Regions from separate parts of the Hydrogenophaga sp. OTU3427 genome, predicted to be linked through region 2. Evidence: predicted binding sites of a transcription regulator. Region 2 holds the regulator's gene; the other holds the start of a gene.
What was found. The regulator sigma-54, encoded in region 2, starts transcription at its own class of promoters, with help from an activator protein. The targets are predictions, from matches to a motif close to TGGCANGNAANCTGCTTT.
Positions count from the first base shown of each region.

Region 1: AAHB17_RS08235 (TorF family putative porin) is a predicted target of sigma-54. The motif match lies at 2,252-2,269, and genes of this name have one in related genera.

Region 1 is NZ_JASATI010000010.1:17,990-25,254, reverse strand. It holds gene AAHB17_RS08245 (hypothetical protein) at 1-964, opposite strand, end outside; partial or broken gene AAHB17_RS08240 (YifB family Mg chelatase-like AAA ATPase) at 1,022-1,984, opposite strand; gene AAHB17_RS08235 (TorF family putative porin) at 2,309-2,977, shown strand; gene glnK (P-II family nitrogen regulator) at 3,032-3,370, shown strand; gene AAHB17_RS08225 (ammonium transporter) at 3,405-4,940, shown strand; gene AAHB17_RS08220 (extracellular solute-binding protein) at 5,182-6,225, opposite strand; gene AAHB17_RS08215 (patatin-like phospholipase family protein) at 6,318-7,235, shown strand.
Region 2 is NZ_JASATI010000011.1:25,146-32,410, reverse strand. It holds gene AAHB17_RS08870 (THUMP domain-containing class I SAM-dependent RNA methyltransferase) at 1-1,201, opposite strand, end outside; gene AAHB17_RS08865 (RNA polymerase factor sigma-54) at 1,257-2,795, opposite strand; gene lptB (LPS export ABC transporter ATP-binding protein) at 2,801-3,592, opposite strand; gene lptA (lipopolysaccharide transport periplasmic protein LptA) at 3,589-4,239, opposite strand; gene AAHB17_RS08850 (thiol:disulfide interchange protein DsbA/DsbL) at 4,348-5,001, opposite strand; gene AAHB17_RS08845 (SPOR domain-containing protein) at 5,100-5,762, opposite strand; gene argS (arginine--tRNA ligase) at 5,768-7,265, opposite strand, start outside.

The DNA.
Region 1 (7,265 bases), on a different contig from region 2:
TGATGAGGCGCCCCTTGGCGTCGGTCCCGTCTTCCTGCTTCAAAATCTTGGTCTGCGCCCCTGTCTTGGTCCGTTTGGGCGCCGCAGGCATCTGGGCCGGCTTCGCAAACAGGCCGCACGACTCCAAACATCCGGAGATGAATCTGATCGTCTGCGCATTCCACACAGCAAGGCTGGTGGCAAGTTCGTTGCCCATTTCGTGCCGCGAAGAGACAAAGTAGGCAAAAAACTGATGCCAGAAAACCTCCGTGAACGCTGGATCCTGCAAGCGTCGGACTGTCAGCGCGTCGTCATGGGCTCCGATGTACTCGGCTAAGGGGCGCAAGATCGGGATGTGGCTGGCGTTGTGCGACGTCGCCCAAGCGTCGCATGCCTTGTACAGGCGCTCTGTAAATTCGCGCCCCAAACGCTTGTAGATCGGGAAGAAAGGAAATCGTTGTCGCTTTCGCGCGTCCCTGTTCCTGCTCCACCACCCCTGCCAAAGCCACACCTTCTCAGCATCCAGTGCCAGGTCTTCGAAGAAATCGACGAATGGGCGAATCGACTCGGATACACCGGTGATCGCTGAACTAAACGTCAGGGGTGGCACCAAGAAGCCTCTGCCTTTAAGCTCGCTGAGCAGGCGAGCGAAAGAGGTTGTCTGTCTGTGCCTCCAGGCGTGCGTGGCATCAATGAACTTCTGGGAGTTGACCGCGCCAACATACGCTACACAACCTCTCCAGAACTCCGCTGATGCAAAGCCGGCATTCGGCACGTGAATGCCACAAATCTGAAGTACGCATTCCAGATGGCGCGGCTGCACCGTCTCGATGCCGCGAAGCGACAACGGTAGCGTTGCGTAGCCCGCTCGGATTTCAGCCAACAGGTGGTGGTTGAGGCGTTCGAACGGGTAGTCTGGGAAGGCGTCGTCCCTTTGGACAATTGTCAACGGCGAGTTGGGAGTGAATTGCGGGACGATTTGCACGAGAAACTCCTTGTTTCTCGCAATATAGACAACTTGGCAAAAAAGCTAAACGGCCAGTTCGTCGAGGAACAACACGCCATGGTGAGCGAGGGAAATCTCGCCCGGTCGGGGTGGCGAGCCTCCGCCCACCAGCGCCACCGCGCTCGCCGTGTGGTGCGGCGCGGCCATGGGGCGTCGGCCCCAGTCCTGCAAACGGAAGCGCCCGCCCAGGGAGGCCACGGCCGCCGCTTCCAGTGCCTCGTCTTCGTTCATGGGCGGCAACAGGTCGGCGAAACGCTGCGCCAACATGGACTTGCCGCTGCCCGGGGGGCCCACCAGCAGCAGGCTGTGGCCACCGGCCGCTGCGATCTCCAGCACCCGGCGGGCCTGGCTCTGTCCCTTGATATCGGCCATGTCGGGCCGCTCGCCAGGATGGGGGACGGTTCCTGGGGCTGGGGTGGCCTGCCGTTGCCAGCCACCGTCCTCGGCCGCCGTGTTGTCCGGGATGCCTGGGGTGGGGACGGGCAGAAAGCGCCGGACCACGTCGAGCAGGTGGTGGGCGCGGTAGACCTCGGCGGCGGGCACCAGCGCGGCCTCTTCGGCGCTGCCAGCGGGCAACACCAGCCGACGGGCGCTGCCCCGCTGCCGGTGCTGCGCCAGGCCCATGGCCAGGGCGCCGCGCACCGGGCGCAACTCGCCGCCCAATGAAAGTTCGCCAGCGAATTCCCAGCCGTTCAGCCGTTGGGCGTCGATCTGCCCGCTGGCCGCCAGCAAACCCAGCGCGATGGGCAGGTCGAAACGCCCCGAGTCCTTGGGCAGGTCGGCGGGCGCGAGGTTGACGGTGATCTTTTTGCTGCTCGGGAAGTCCAGCCCGGCGTTCATCAGGGCCGAGCGCACGCGCTCCCGGGCCTCCTTGACCTCGGTTTCGGCCAGCCCGACCAGGGTGAAACTGGGCAGGCCGTTGGCCAGATGCACCTCCACGCACACCGGACGTGCGTCCAGCCCCACCAGCGCACGGCTGTGCACCAAAGACAAACCCATGGCGGCCCTCCCTGTTCTGGTGCGGCTTGACGGCCCGATCAGGACCGCCAAAATGCACGTTCGTGGTGCATTGGTCGGCTGTGCCAGGCCGCCGTGCACCGCCAAGCCCCTTGGTGGTGCTTGTGCGTGTCCATCCTACACCGGCGGCGTGCGGCAGGGCAGGGCGGGGCGGCGGGGGCGGGGGCCGGGATTGTGAGTCTTTGTGAGTGACGTGCGCTGCAACGTGGGTTGGTCTGCGCCCTATTGGGGTGCCCGGGAGCGCCGGGTTGGCACATTCCCTGCTTAAGTGGCCCGTCTTCCCCTCAACCACTGGAGTTCTCCGTCATGAACATTTCCGCTATCAAGTCCCTGGCTGTTGTGGCGCTGGCCGCCTCGCCCCTGCTGGCCGCTGCCCAGCTGTCGGCCAACGTGTCGCTCAACACCAGTTACAAGTTCCGTGGCCAGGACCAGACGGCCAACAAGCCTGCGCTGCAGGGCGGTTTCGATTACGCCTTCGCCAATGGCCTGTATGTCGGCAACTGGAACTCCAACGTGACCCTGCCCACCGGCAGCCTGGAGATGGACCTCTACGGCGGCTACAAGGGCGAAGTCAGCGGCATCGGTTACGACGTCGGCGTGCTGCACTACGCCTACCCGGGCGCCAGCAGCTTCAAGACCACCGAGGTCTATGGCGGCCTGAGCTACGCCGGCTTCAGCGCCAAGTACTCGCACACCGTCTCCAGCCAGTACTTCGGTTCCGGCAGCAAGGCCGGCTACCTCAGCCTGGGCTACTCGACCGAGATCAGCAAGGGCCTGACCCTGAGCGCGGCCGTGGGCCTGACCGATTTCAAGCAGAAGGCCCTGACCGATTTCACCGACTACAGCGTGGGCCTGGGCTACGACCTGGGTGACGGCTACTCCGTCAAGGCCGCTTTCGTGGGCGCCAACAAGAAGGCCGTGTATGGCGACATCAACAAGAACCGCCTGGTGCTGACTGTCGCCAAGGCCATGTGACAGCTGCCGGGCCGCCCTGGCGGCCCGGACCGAACCGCCATCGAGAGGAACCTTATGAAACTGGTCACCGCCATCATCAAACCCTTCAAGCTGGACGAAGTGCGCGAAGCACTTTCGGGCATCGGCGTGCAGGGCATCACCGTCACCGAGGTCAAGGGCTTCGGACGCCAGAAGGGCCACACCGAGCTGTACCGCGGCGCCGAGTACGTGGTCGACTTCCTGCCCAAGGTCAAGATCGAGGCGGCCGTGGCCGACGAACTGGTCGACCGCGTGATCGAAGCCATCGAAGGCGCTGCCCGCACCGGCAAGATCGGTGACGGCAAGATCTTCGTTTACAGCCTGGAGCAAGTGGTCCGCATCCGCACCGGCGAAACCGGCAAAGAAGCGCTCTGACAGCGGCCCCTCATCGCAGAAGAAAGAGTCACCCATGAAAAAGCTCATCACCGGCCTGTTCCTAGGCCTCAGTCTGACCTTCGGTGGTCTGGCCGCCATGGCCCAGACGGCCGCGCCAGCAGCCACCGAAACCCCGGCGGCAACCGCTGCCGCCCCTGCCGCCAGCAGCGCCGCTGCCGCGCCCGCCGCCGCAGCCCCCGCCGCGCCGGCTGAGGCCGCCGCCGCACCGGCACCGGTCCCCAACAAGGGCGACACCGCCTGGATGATGGTGTCCACCTTGCTGGTCATCCTGATGACCGTGCCGGGCCTGGCCCTGTTCTACGGCGGCCTGGTGCGCAGCAAGAACATGCTGTCCGTGCTCATGCAGGTCATGGTCACCTTCTCGTTGATCGCCGTGCTGTGGTTCGTCTATGGCTACAGCCTGGCCTTCACCGAGGGCAATGCGTTCATCGGGGGCTTTGACCGGCTGTTGATGGCTGGGGTGTGGGACAACGTTGCAGGCACCTTTGCCAACGGTGCCACCTTCAGCAAGGGCGTGGTCATTCCCGAGATCATCTTCGCCGCCTTCCAGGCCACCTTTGCCGGCATCACCTGCGCGCTGATCGTCGGCGCCTTCGCCGAACGCATGAAGTTCTCCGCCGTGCTGCTGTTCATGGCGATCTGGTTCACCTTCAGCTACCTGCCCATCGCGCACATGGTGTGGTTCTGGATGGGTCCGGACGCCTACACGGCCAAGGAAGTGGCTGACAGCATGACGGGCAAGGCCGGCCAGATCTGGCAGTGGGGCGCGCTGGACTTCGCTGGCGGCACCGTGGTGCACATCAACGCTGCCGTTGCGGGTCTGGTGGGCGCCTTCATGGTCGGCAAACGCATCGGCTACGGCAAGGAAGCCATGGCCCCGCACAGCCTGACGCTGACCATGGTGGGCGCTTCGCTGCTGTGGGTGGGCTGGTTCGGCTTCAACGCCGGTTCCGCCCTGGAAGCCAACGGTTTCGCCGCCCTGGCCTTCATCAACACCTTTGCCGCCACCGCTGCCGCCGTGCTGGCCTGGTGTGTGGGCGAGGCGCTGCACAAGGGCAAGGCCTCCATGCTGGGTGCCGCCTCGGGTGCCGTGGCCGGTTTGGTCGCCATCACCCCGGCCGCCGGCAACGTGGGCATCGGTGGTGCGCTGGTGATCGGCTTCGTCGCCGGCTTCGCCTGCCTGTGGGGCGTGAGCGGTCTCAAGCGCATGCTGGGTGCCGACGACTCGCTGGACGTCTTCGGCGTGCACGGCGTGGGTGGCATCATCGGCGCCCTGCTGACCGGCGTGTTCAACAGCCCGGCCCTGGGTGGCCCCGGCTATGTGGCCGACTGGGTCACCGCCACCATGGTGACGACCGCCGACTACTCGATCGCGGCCCAGGTTTGGGTCCAGCTGAAGGCCGTGCTGCTGACCATCGTCTGGTCGGGCGTGGTCTCCTTCGTGGCCTACAAGATCGTTGACATGGTGATCGGTCTGCGTGTCAGCGAGGAAGACGAGCGCGAAGGTCTCGACATCCGCTCGCACGGCGAAACCGCCTACAACCGTTGAACCACACGGCGGGCTCGCGAGGGCCCGCCGTCACTGAGCCGTCTGAGAGATCATCTCCACAAAAGATGTTGGGCCCGACCCGCGCAAGCGGTCGGGTCATTTTTCTTGGATGGCCGAATCAGTGCACACAAAAAAAAGCCCGATCGATACCGGGCTTTTTTTGTGCAAGAAGTGCGATGTGGCGAGGCGATCCGCCGCAGGGCCGCACCAAGGCGAATCAGCCCCCTGGAGACAGCGGCCTTTACTTGTAGCCCACGCGGTCCAGCATCTGCTGCACTTTCGGCAGGTTCTTGGCCACGACGGTCAGGGAGATGTTGTCGCCCTTGAAGTGGTCGCCACCCATGGCCTTGATGGCCGGGTTGTTGGACTTCACGCCCTTGGCCACCGGGAACTCGTTGTTGCCTTCGGCAAAGTAGCCCTGCGCCGACGCGCTGGACAGGTATTCCATGAAGGCCACCGCGTTGTCGCGGTTCTTGGCGTGTTTGGCCACGGCGGCGCCGGCGATGTTCACGTGGGTGCCCGAGGTGCCCTGGTTCGGGAACACCACGCGCACGCGCTCCATGGCCGTGCGATCGTCCGGCTGGCTCGACTTCAGCAGCCGCGCAACGTAGTACGAATTGGTCAGCGCCACGCCGCATTCGCCAGAGGCCACGGCCTTGATCTGGTCGGTGTCGCCGCCCTTGGGATCGCGCGCCATGTTGGCCACCAGACCCTTGAGCCAGGTCTCGCCCTGGGCGTCGCCCAGGCGCTCCACCACGGTGGTGAACAGCGACAGGTTGTAGGGATGCGAGCCCGAGCGGGTACACAGCAGGCCCTTGAGCCTGGGGTCGGCCAGTTGTTCGTAGGTGGCCACGTCGGCGGCCTTCACGCGCAGCGGGTCGTAGACCACCAGGCGGGCGCGCGTCGAGAAGCCGGTCCAGGTCACGCCGTCGGCCGTGGGCTGAGCGCGCAGATGGGCCGGGATGGCGTCGTCCAGCACCTTGGACTTGATCGGCTGGAACAGGCCCATGTTGTCGGCCAGCGCCAGGCGCGCGGCGTCGACCAGCAACACGACATCGGCAGGCGAGGACGCGCCCTCGGCACGGAGTCGGTTCACAATGCCGGCATCGTCGCCATCCACGCGGTTGATCTTGATGCCCGTGGCCTTGGTGAAACCTTCGTACAGGTTTTCATCGGTCTGGTAGTGTCGGGCGGAGTACAGGTTCAGGACCTTGTCCTGGGCCTGGGCCGACAGCGCCAGCAAGGCGGCGGCCAATGCGATGGAGCGGGTGGCAAACGGTTTCATGGGGCGTTGATGTAGGTGGGTGATCAGAACGGCTGCGATAATAGCATTAACGCGAATCATTCTCAATAATGAAACCTCTTGAAACCCGAGGCATGACTGGGCACCGTTGGCGCCATGCCCTGTTGTCAGGGCTGCTGCTGTGGCTGGCGGCGTGCAGCACCACGCCGCCCGTGGCGCCGCCGGAAGAGCCGGCCCCGCCGCTCCCGCCCGTGGCGCGGCCCGAACCCGTGCGCCCGCCGCCACGGATCGGCCTGGCGCTGGGTGGGGGCGCGGCACGCGGGTTCGCGCACGTGGGGGTGATCCAGGTGCTGGAGCGCCATGGCATACGCCCCGACTACGTGGTCGGCACCTCTGCCGGCAGCCTGGTGGCCGCGCTCTACGCCAGCGGCAAGAACGGCGCCGAACTGGAGCGCGCCGCGCTGGCGATGGAGGAGGCCGCCATCACCGACTGGACCTTGCCGCTGTTCAGCCGCGGCATGTTGCGCGGCGACGCGCTGGCGCGCTACGTCAACCAGCAGGTGGGCGGCAAGCTGCTGGAACAAATGCCCCTGCCGCTGGGCGTGGTGGCCACCGATCTGCAACAGGGCGAGGGCATCGTGTTCCGGCGTGGCGACACCGGCACGGCGGTGCGCGCCTCCAGCGCCGTGCCCGGCGTGTTCCTGCCGGTGCCGATCGCCGGGCGCGAGTACGTGGACGGGGGCCTGGTGGCGCCCGTGCCGGTACGCCAGGCGCGGCAGATGGGGGCCGAGGTGGTGATCGCGGTCGACATCTCCAGCGCGCCCGAGGGCAATGCCACCAACGACACCTTCCGCCTGTTGCTGCAGACCTTTGCCATCATGGGCCAGAGCATCAACCGGCTGGAGCTGGCGGGAGCCGAGCTGGTGGTGCGCCCTTCGCTGGCCGGGGTGGGCAGCGCCGACTTCGCCTCGCGCCAGCGTTCCATCGAGGCCGGCCGCGTGGCCATGACCGCCGCCCTGCCACGTCTCAAGGCCTTGATGGAGCGGCGCTGAGCGGTCACCAGCGGGTGCGACAATGCCCGC
Region 2 (7,265 bases):
GGCTTTCCTTGAAGCGCATCTTGCCCGGCAGCTTGAGGTCGGGCGTGAGCATCCAGGCGCTCCAGCCGCTGTAGTGCTTTTTCCAGTGGCTGGCGAGCTGGGCGAAGAAGTCGCCCGACTCGCCGCCATCGGCCAGCTGGGCGCTTTCGCGTCCGCCGGTGTGACCGCCGTCGCGGCGCTGCTCACGCCCTTGCGCGCGGTCGGCCGCGCGGGTGCCGGCCACACCAGCCGCGGCGATGCGCTCGCCATACGGCGGGTTGAGCAGCATCACGCCGGGGGTGTCGGTGGGCGGCATGCGTTGCAGGGCGTCACCGCCGCGCAGCTCGATGGCCTGGGCCACGCCGGCACGCTGGGCGTTGCGCTGCGCGAAGTCGACCATGCGAAAGGCCACGTCGCTGCCGAAGATGAAGGGTTTCTGCCCCTGCGGCCAGGGCTTTTGCGCCGCCTGGGCCTGGGCCTTGATGCCCTGCCACACGTGCGACTGGAAGGGCAGCAGCTTCTCGAAGGCAAACCGGCGCGTGCTGCCGGGCGCGATGTTCAGCGCCATTTGCGCCGCCTCGATCAGCACCGTGCCACTGCCGCAGCAGGGGTCGTACAGCGGTTGGGCCGCGCCCTGGCTGCCGTCCCAGCCGGTGGCGGCGATCATGGCCGCGGCCAGGGTTTCCTTCAAGGGCGCGTCGCCCTTGTCCTCGCGCCAGCCGCGCTTGAACAGCGGCTCGCCCGAGGTGTCGATGTAGATCGAGCAGTGGCTCTCGGTCAGGTGGGCGAAGACCCGCACGTCGGGCCAGGTGGTGTCGATGTTGGGGCGCTCGCCGGTCTTGTGGCGCAGGCGGTCGCAGACGGCGTCCTTCACCCGCAGGGCGGCGAAGTTCAGGCTCTTGAGCGGGCTGTGCTGGGCCGTGATCTCGACCTTGAGCGTGTGCCGCGGCGTCATCCAGATTTCCCAGGCCACGTCGCAGGCGGTGGCGTAGATGTCGTCTTCGCTGCGGTAGGGCTGGTAGGCCAGTTCCACCAGCACCCGCTGGGCCAGGCGGCTGTGCAGGTTGAGCAGCATGGCGTCGCGCCAGCTGGCCTTGATCAACACGCCGCCGCGCGAGCGCGACATGTCGGCATCTGCCACACCGACGATGCGTTTCACCTCGGCGGCGAGGAAGTCCTCCACGCCGGCGGCGCAGGGCAGAAAAAGCGTCAGTTGGTTCATGTGTACCTTTCGATCCGCCGCCGGACCGCCTCTGGGCGGATCGGGCCCCCGGGGGTCATCGTTTTCTCAGATTGGCCGGCGCAATGCGCAGCGCCTCGCGGTATTTGGCCACCGTGCGGCGGGCGCATTCGATGCCTTGCTCCTTGAGCATCTCGGACAGCTGGTTGTCCGACAGCGGCTTGGCCAGGTCTTCCGAGGCCACGAACTGCTTGATCAGCGCGCGCACGGCGGTGCTGGAGGCGTTGCCGCCGGTCTCGGTGCCCAGGCTGGAGCCGAAGAAGTACTTGAGCTCGTAGGTGCCGAAGGGCGTGGCCATGTACTTGGCGGTGGTCACGCGGCTGATGGTGGACTCGTGCAGGCCCAGCTCGTCGGCGATCTCGCGCAGCACCAGCGGGCGCATGGCGAGTTCGCCGTGCATGAAGAAGTTGCGCTGGCGCTCGACGATGGCGCTGGACACGCGCAGGATGGTGTCGAAGCGCTGCTGGATGTTCTTGATGAACCAGCGCGCCTCCTGCAGCCGCTGCTGCATGCCGGCCGCGCCTTCGCCTTTTTCGCCGCGGCCCTGGCGCAGGGCGTTGGCGTAGATGTCGTGCACCCGCAGGCGCGGCATCACGTCGGGGTTGAGCTGGACCTTGAAGCCGCGCCCGGCCTTGGTGACGATGACGTCGGGCAAGATGGCGTTGCGCTCCACGTTGACGAAACGCCGGCCCGGCTTGGGCTCCAGGTGGCCGATCAGTGCCAGGCCCTCGCGCACCACGGCCTCGTCGAGCCGGCAGGCGGCGGCCAGGCGTTTGGTGTCGCGGCGGGCCAGCAGGTCCAGCGGCTGGGCGCACATGGCCAGCGCGGCCTGGGCGGCCGGGCTGTTGCGCAGCTCCTCGATCTGCAGGCGCAGGCATTCGGCCAGATCGCGCGCGCCCACGCCGGCCGGGTCCATGTGCTGCAGCCAGTGCAGCGCCAGGTTGAGCGCCTGTTCGGTGGCTTCGCGGGCCTCCAGGTCGTCGCCGGCCAGCGCGGCGGCCAGGTCGGCGATGGGCTCGTCCAGGTAGCCGTCGTCGTTGAGCGACTCGATCAGGAAGTACAGCGCCGCGCGCTCTTCCTCGTTGAGCCGCAGGCCCAGCGCCTGCTGGTGCAGGTGGGCCTGAAGGCTGATGTGTTCGCTGGCGAGCTCGGCGGCGCTGGCGGTTTCCTCGTCGTGCGGGTCGTTGCGGTTGCGGGGCGCGGCCTCGCCGCCCCACTCGCCGTCGTCGGGCGTGAAGGAGACGGTGCCGTCGCCTTCCCAGTCGGGTTCGCTGCCGCCGACTTCTTCGCTGAAGTCATCGCCTTCGCTGCTGGAACTGTTGCTGCTGCTGGCGTTGTCCGCGCTCCATTCGCTGACCAGATCGCCGGTGCTCACCGGCGCGTCCACCGCGTCGACGCCAAAGGCCTCGCGCTCGGCCACTTCCTCGCTGCGTTCCAGAAAGGGGTTCTCGTCGAGCATCTGCTCGACCTCCTGCGCCATCTCCAGCGTGGAGAGCTGCAGCAGCCGGATGGACTGCTGCAGCTGCGGGGTCAGCGACAGGTGTTGGGAGACACGAAGCGAGAGGCTTTGTTTCATGCCGCTCACATTCGGAAGTGTTCGCCGAGGTAAACCCTTCTGACGTCGGCATTCTCGACAATTTCCCCCGGCGTGCCCCGGGCCAGCACGCGGCCCTCGTTGATGATGTAGGCGTGGTCGCAGATGCCCAGGGTTTCGCGCACGTTGTGGTCGGTGATCAGCACGCCGATGCCACGCGATTTGAGGAAGCCGATGATGCGCTGGATCTCGATCACGGCGATCGGGTCGATGCCGGCGAAAGGCTCGTCCAGCAGGATGAAACGCGGGTTGCTGGCCAGGGCTCGGGCGATCTCCACCCGGCGGCGTTCACCGCCCGACAGGGCCGGTGCCGGCGAGGAGCGCAGGTGCGAGACGTGCAGGTCCTCGAGCAGTTCCGTGAGGCGCTGCTCCAGCGCCGCGTGGGTGTAGGGCTTGCCCGTGGCCGGGTCGGTCTGCAGCTCCAGCACGGCACGCACGTTGTCTTCCACGCTGAGCTTGCGGAAGATGGACGCTTCCTGCGGCAGGTAGCCCAGGCCCAGGCGCGCGCGGCGATGGATGGGCAGGCGCTCCACGGCCTGGCCGTCGAGGGAAATCTGCCCGGCGTCGGCCCGCACCAGGCCCACGATCATGTAGAAGGAGGTGGTCTTGCCGGCGCCGTTGGGCCCCAGCAGGCCCACCACCTCGCCTTCGTCCACCGCCAGCGACACGTCCTTGACCACCTTGCGGCTGCCATAGGCTTTTTGCAGGCCACGCGCTTCCAGCCGGCGTTTGATGGCCGGCGTGGCGGGGTGGGTGGCGAGCGGGACGGCGGCGCTCACCGCTTGCCCTCGCCCAGGGCCGGTGTGGCTTTGAGGTCGGGGGCGGGCGCGGTCACCGGGGCCGGGCCGCTGGTGTCGCCCTTGGGCACGGGGGTGAGCATGGCGCGCACGCGCCCGCTCGGGTTGGCGGGGGTGCGCGCGGCCGCGCCGCCGTCGACCGTGAACACGTCGGCGTTGTTGTCGTACACGATGGTGTTGCCCGCGGTCTCGTCGTTGAGGCTCGCGCCCCGGTAGCGGCGCAGCACGGCGCGGCCGATGAAGCGCACCGTGTCGGCCTGGCTGTCGTATTCGATGCGGTCGGCCACGCCTTCGATGTATTCGTCCACCACGTCGCGCTTCTGCCGGAAGAAGGCCTGGGTGCTGGTGTTGCCCAGCACGGTGCCGAACTGCTGGCCCTGCGGTCCCTGGCGCACCTCGATCTGCTGGCCACGGATCACGATGCTGCCCTTGTTGACCACCACGTTGCCGGTGAAGACGCTGGTCTGGCGGCCATCCTCATGGCGCAGGCTGTCGGCCTCCACATTCATGGGCTGGTTGCGGTCTGCCTTGGCGGCCAGGGCCGCGGCACCGGACAGCAAGCCCATGGCCAGCAGGCCGGCCTGGCAGGTGCGGGTAAACGTGGTGCGGGTCATCGGCGTGTAGGGCATGGAAATTGCATGGCATTGTAAGCGTGCACTTTGCCGTGTGCGCTCCGGGCCGGGCACAAAAAAGCCCGCTGGATCGCAGCGGGCTTTGGGGGACGGCGCCAAGGGCGCTTATTTCGCGCTTCGCGACTGGGCAATCAGGTGCTCGGCCACTTGCAGCGTGCGCGGCATGTTCTGCGCCAGCGAACCCGAGGTGAAGTATTTGCCGGCGATGCCCAGCGAGGGCACGCCGTCCACCTGGTAGGCGTCCTGCAGCTGGCTGGCGCGGCGGGCCTTGCCCGCGACGCCGAAGGCGTTGTAGACCTCCAGGAACTTGGCCCGGTCCACGCCCTGCTTGGCGATCCAGTCGGCGATCTGCTCCTGGGTCGTCAGGCGCTGCTTTTCGGTGTGGATGGCGTGGAACACCTTGCGGTGCAGTTCCTCGACCTTGCCCAGGGCTTCCAGCGCGTAGTACAGGCGCTGCTGGGGCACGAAGTCGTCGCGGAAGGCCACCGGCGCGCGCTTGACCACCACGTGGGCCGGCTGCTTCTTGGCCCAGGCGTCAAACGTGGGCTCGAAGGCGTTGCAGTGGGGGCAGCTGTACCAGAAGAACTCGATCACCTCGACCTTGTCGGCCGGGGCGTCGACCGGGGCCGGGCGGCTGAGCTTGAGGTAGTCGGTGCCTTCCTTGAAGGCGGTCTGTGCCTGGGTCTGGGCGGTGCCCAGCAGGCCCGTGGTGGCGGTGCCGGCCATCAGCACAGCTTGGGTGAAATCACGACGTTGCATTTTTCAACAATCTCCTTGCCATAACGGCGGTTGCCTCCCATGGAGCGCCGCACCGCAGCAAAAGTTCAAAAAAGCGTGAACGGCGGCGGGTCGGCGCTTCAGCGCTGCACACGCACCAGGGCCGCGTCGATGTTGTTGCCGGCCAGCTTGGCCTGGGTCGCATCGGCGTCGGCCTTGGCGCGGTGGGGGCCGGTGCGCACCCGGTAGACGGTCTGGCCGGCCTGTTCGCGTTCGCTGATCTTGGCATCGAAACCCAGCATGGCCAGTTTGGCGCGCTGGGCCTCGGCGTCGGCCGCGGTGCGGAAGGCCCCGGCCTGTACGAAGTAGACAAACGGATCGGCTTCGGTCCCGGCGGTGGCCGGCGCGGCCGTCGCCGGGGCCGCCGCTGTCTGGGTGCGGCTGCGCGCCAGATCGCCCAGCGGATCGGCCGAGGCGGCAGGCTGTTTGACCGCTTCCGGCTTGACGGCCGGTGTGGGCGCCACGGGGGCGGGTTTGCCTTCGGACTTCACCGCGCCCTCGGTCGGCTCGGCCTCTGGCTTGGGCGCGGCGGCGGGCTTGCTGCCCGCCAGGCCGGCGTTGGGGTTCCAATTGCGGTTTTTCTCGGCCTCGATGGCGTCCTGCGTGGGCTTGCGCGACACGCCGCGGTCGACAAAAGGCACCGGCACCTTGGTCACGTAGACCGCCACGGCCAGGGCCAGGCCCAGACCCACCAGCAGGCCGACCACAAAGCCGATCAGTGTTCCACCCAGTTGCTTGTTCATGCTTGTCACATCTTTTGCGGCGCGCTCACGCCGAGCACGGCCAAGCCATTGTGCAGCACCTGCGCGGTGGCCGCGACCAGCGCCAGGCGCGCGCGTTTGACGGCCTCCTCCACCACCAGGATGCGCTCGGCGTCGTAGTAGCTGTGGTAGCTGGCCGCCAGCTCGCGCAGGTAGAAGGTCACGTCGTGGGGCGCGAAGTCGGTGGCGGCGGCGCTCAGCATCTCGGGGTACTTGGCCAGTTGCAGCAGCAGGGCCTGGGCTTGCGGGCCGGTGAGGGCCGAGAGGTCGGTGTCCCGCAGCGTGGCCACATCACCGCCCCACGACGCCAGCACCGAGCAGATGCGCGCATGCGCGTACTGCACGTAGTACACCGGGTTGTCGTTGTTCTTCTGGACCGCCAGGTCGACGTCGAAGGTGTATTCGGTGTCGGGCTTGCGGCTGAGCAGGAAGAAGCGCACCGCGTCCTTGGAGGTCCACTCGATCAGGTCGCGCAGCGTCACGTAGCTGCCGGCGCGCTTGGAGATCTTGACCTCCTCGCCGCCGCGCATCACGCGCACCATGGTGTGCAGCACGTAGTCGGGGTAGCCTTGGGGGATGCCCACGCCCGCGGCCTGCAGGCCGGCGCGCACGCGGGCGATGGTGCCGTGGTGGTCCGTGCCCTGGATGTTGATGACCTTGGTGAAGCCACGTTCCCATTTGGCGATGTGGTAGGCCACGTCGGGCACGAAGTAGGTGTAGGAGCCGTCGCCCTTGCGCATGACGCGGTCCTTGTCGTCGCCGTAGTCGGTTGACTTCAGCCACAACGCGCCGTCCAACTCGTAGGTCTTGCCGGCCTCGCGCAGCTTCTGCACGGTGGCGTCCACCTTGCCGCTGGTGTAGAGGCTGGATTCCAGGTAGTACTGGTCAAACTTGACCGAGAAGGCCTGCAGGTCCAGGTCTTGCTCGTGGCGCAGGTAGGCCACGGCGAACAGGCGGATGTCGTCCAGCGCGTCCACGTCGCCGCTGGCGGTGAAGGCGCGGTCGTCCGAATGCACGGTCTTTTTGGCAAGGTAGTCGGCCGCGATATCACCGATGTAGTCGCCGTTGTAGGCCACCTCGGGCCATTCGGCGTCGCCCGGCTTGAAGCCCTTGGCGCGCAGCTGGGTGGACGTGGCCAGGGTGTTGATCTGCACACCGGCGTCGTTGTAATAGAACTCGCGGTGCACGTCCCAGCCCTGGGTCTCGAACAGGTTGCAGATCGCGTCGCCCAGGGCGGCCTGGCGGCCGTGGCCCACGTGCAGCGGACCGGTCGGGTTGGCCGAGACGAACTCCACCAGCACACGTTCGCCGCGCGCCGGCTGCTGGCCAAAGCTTGCGCCCGCGCCCAGCACCTCGCGCACCACCTGCTGCTTGGCGGCGGCTTTGAGGCGGATGTTGATGAAGCCGGGGCCGGCGATGTCGATCGCCTCCACCCACTGCCCAAAGGCCGGCGTGGCCAGCAGCGCGTCGCGCAGCTGTTCGCCC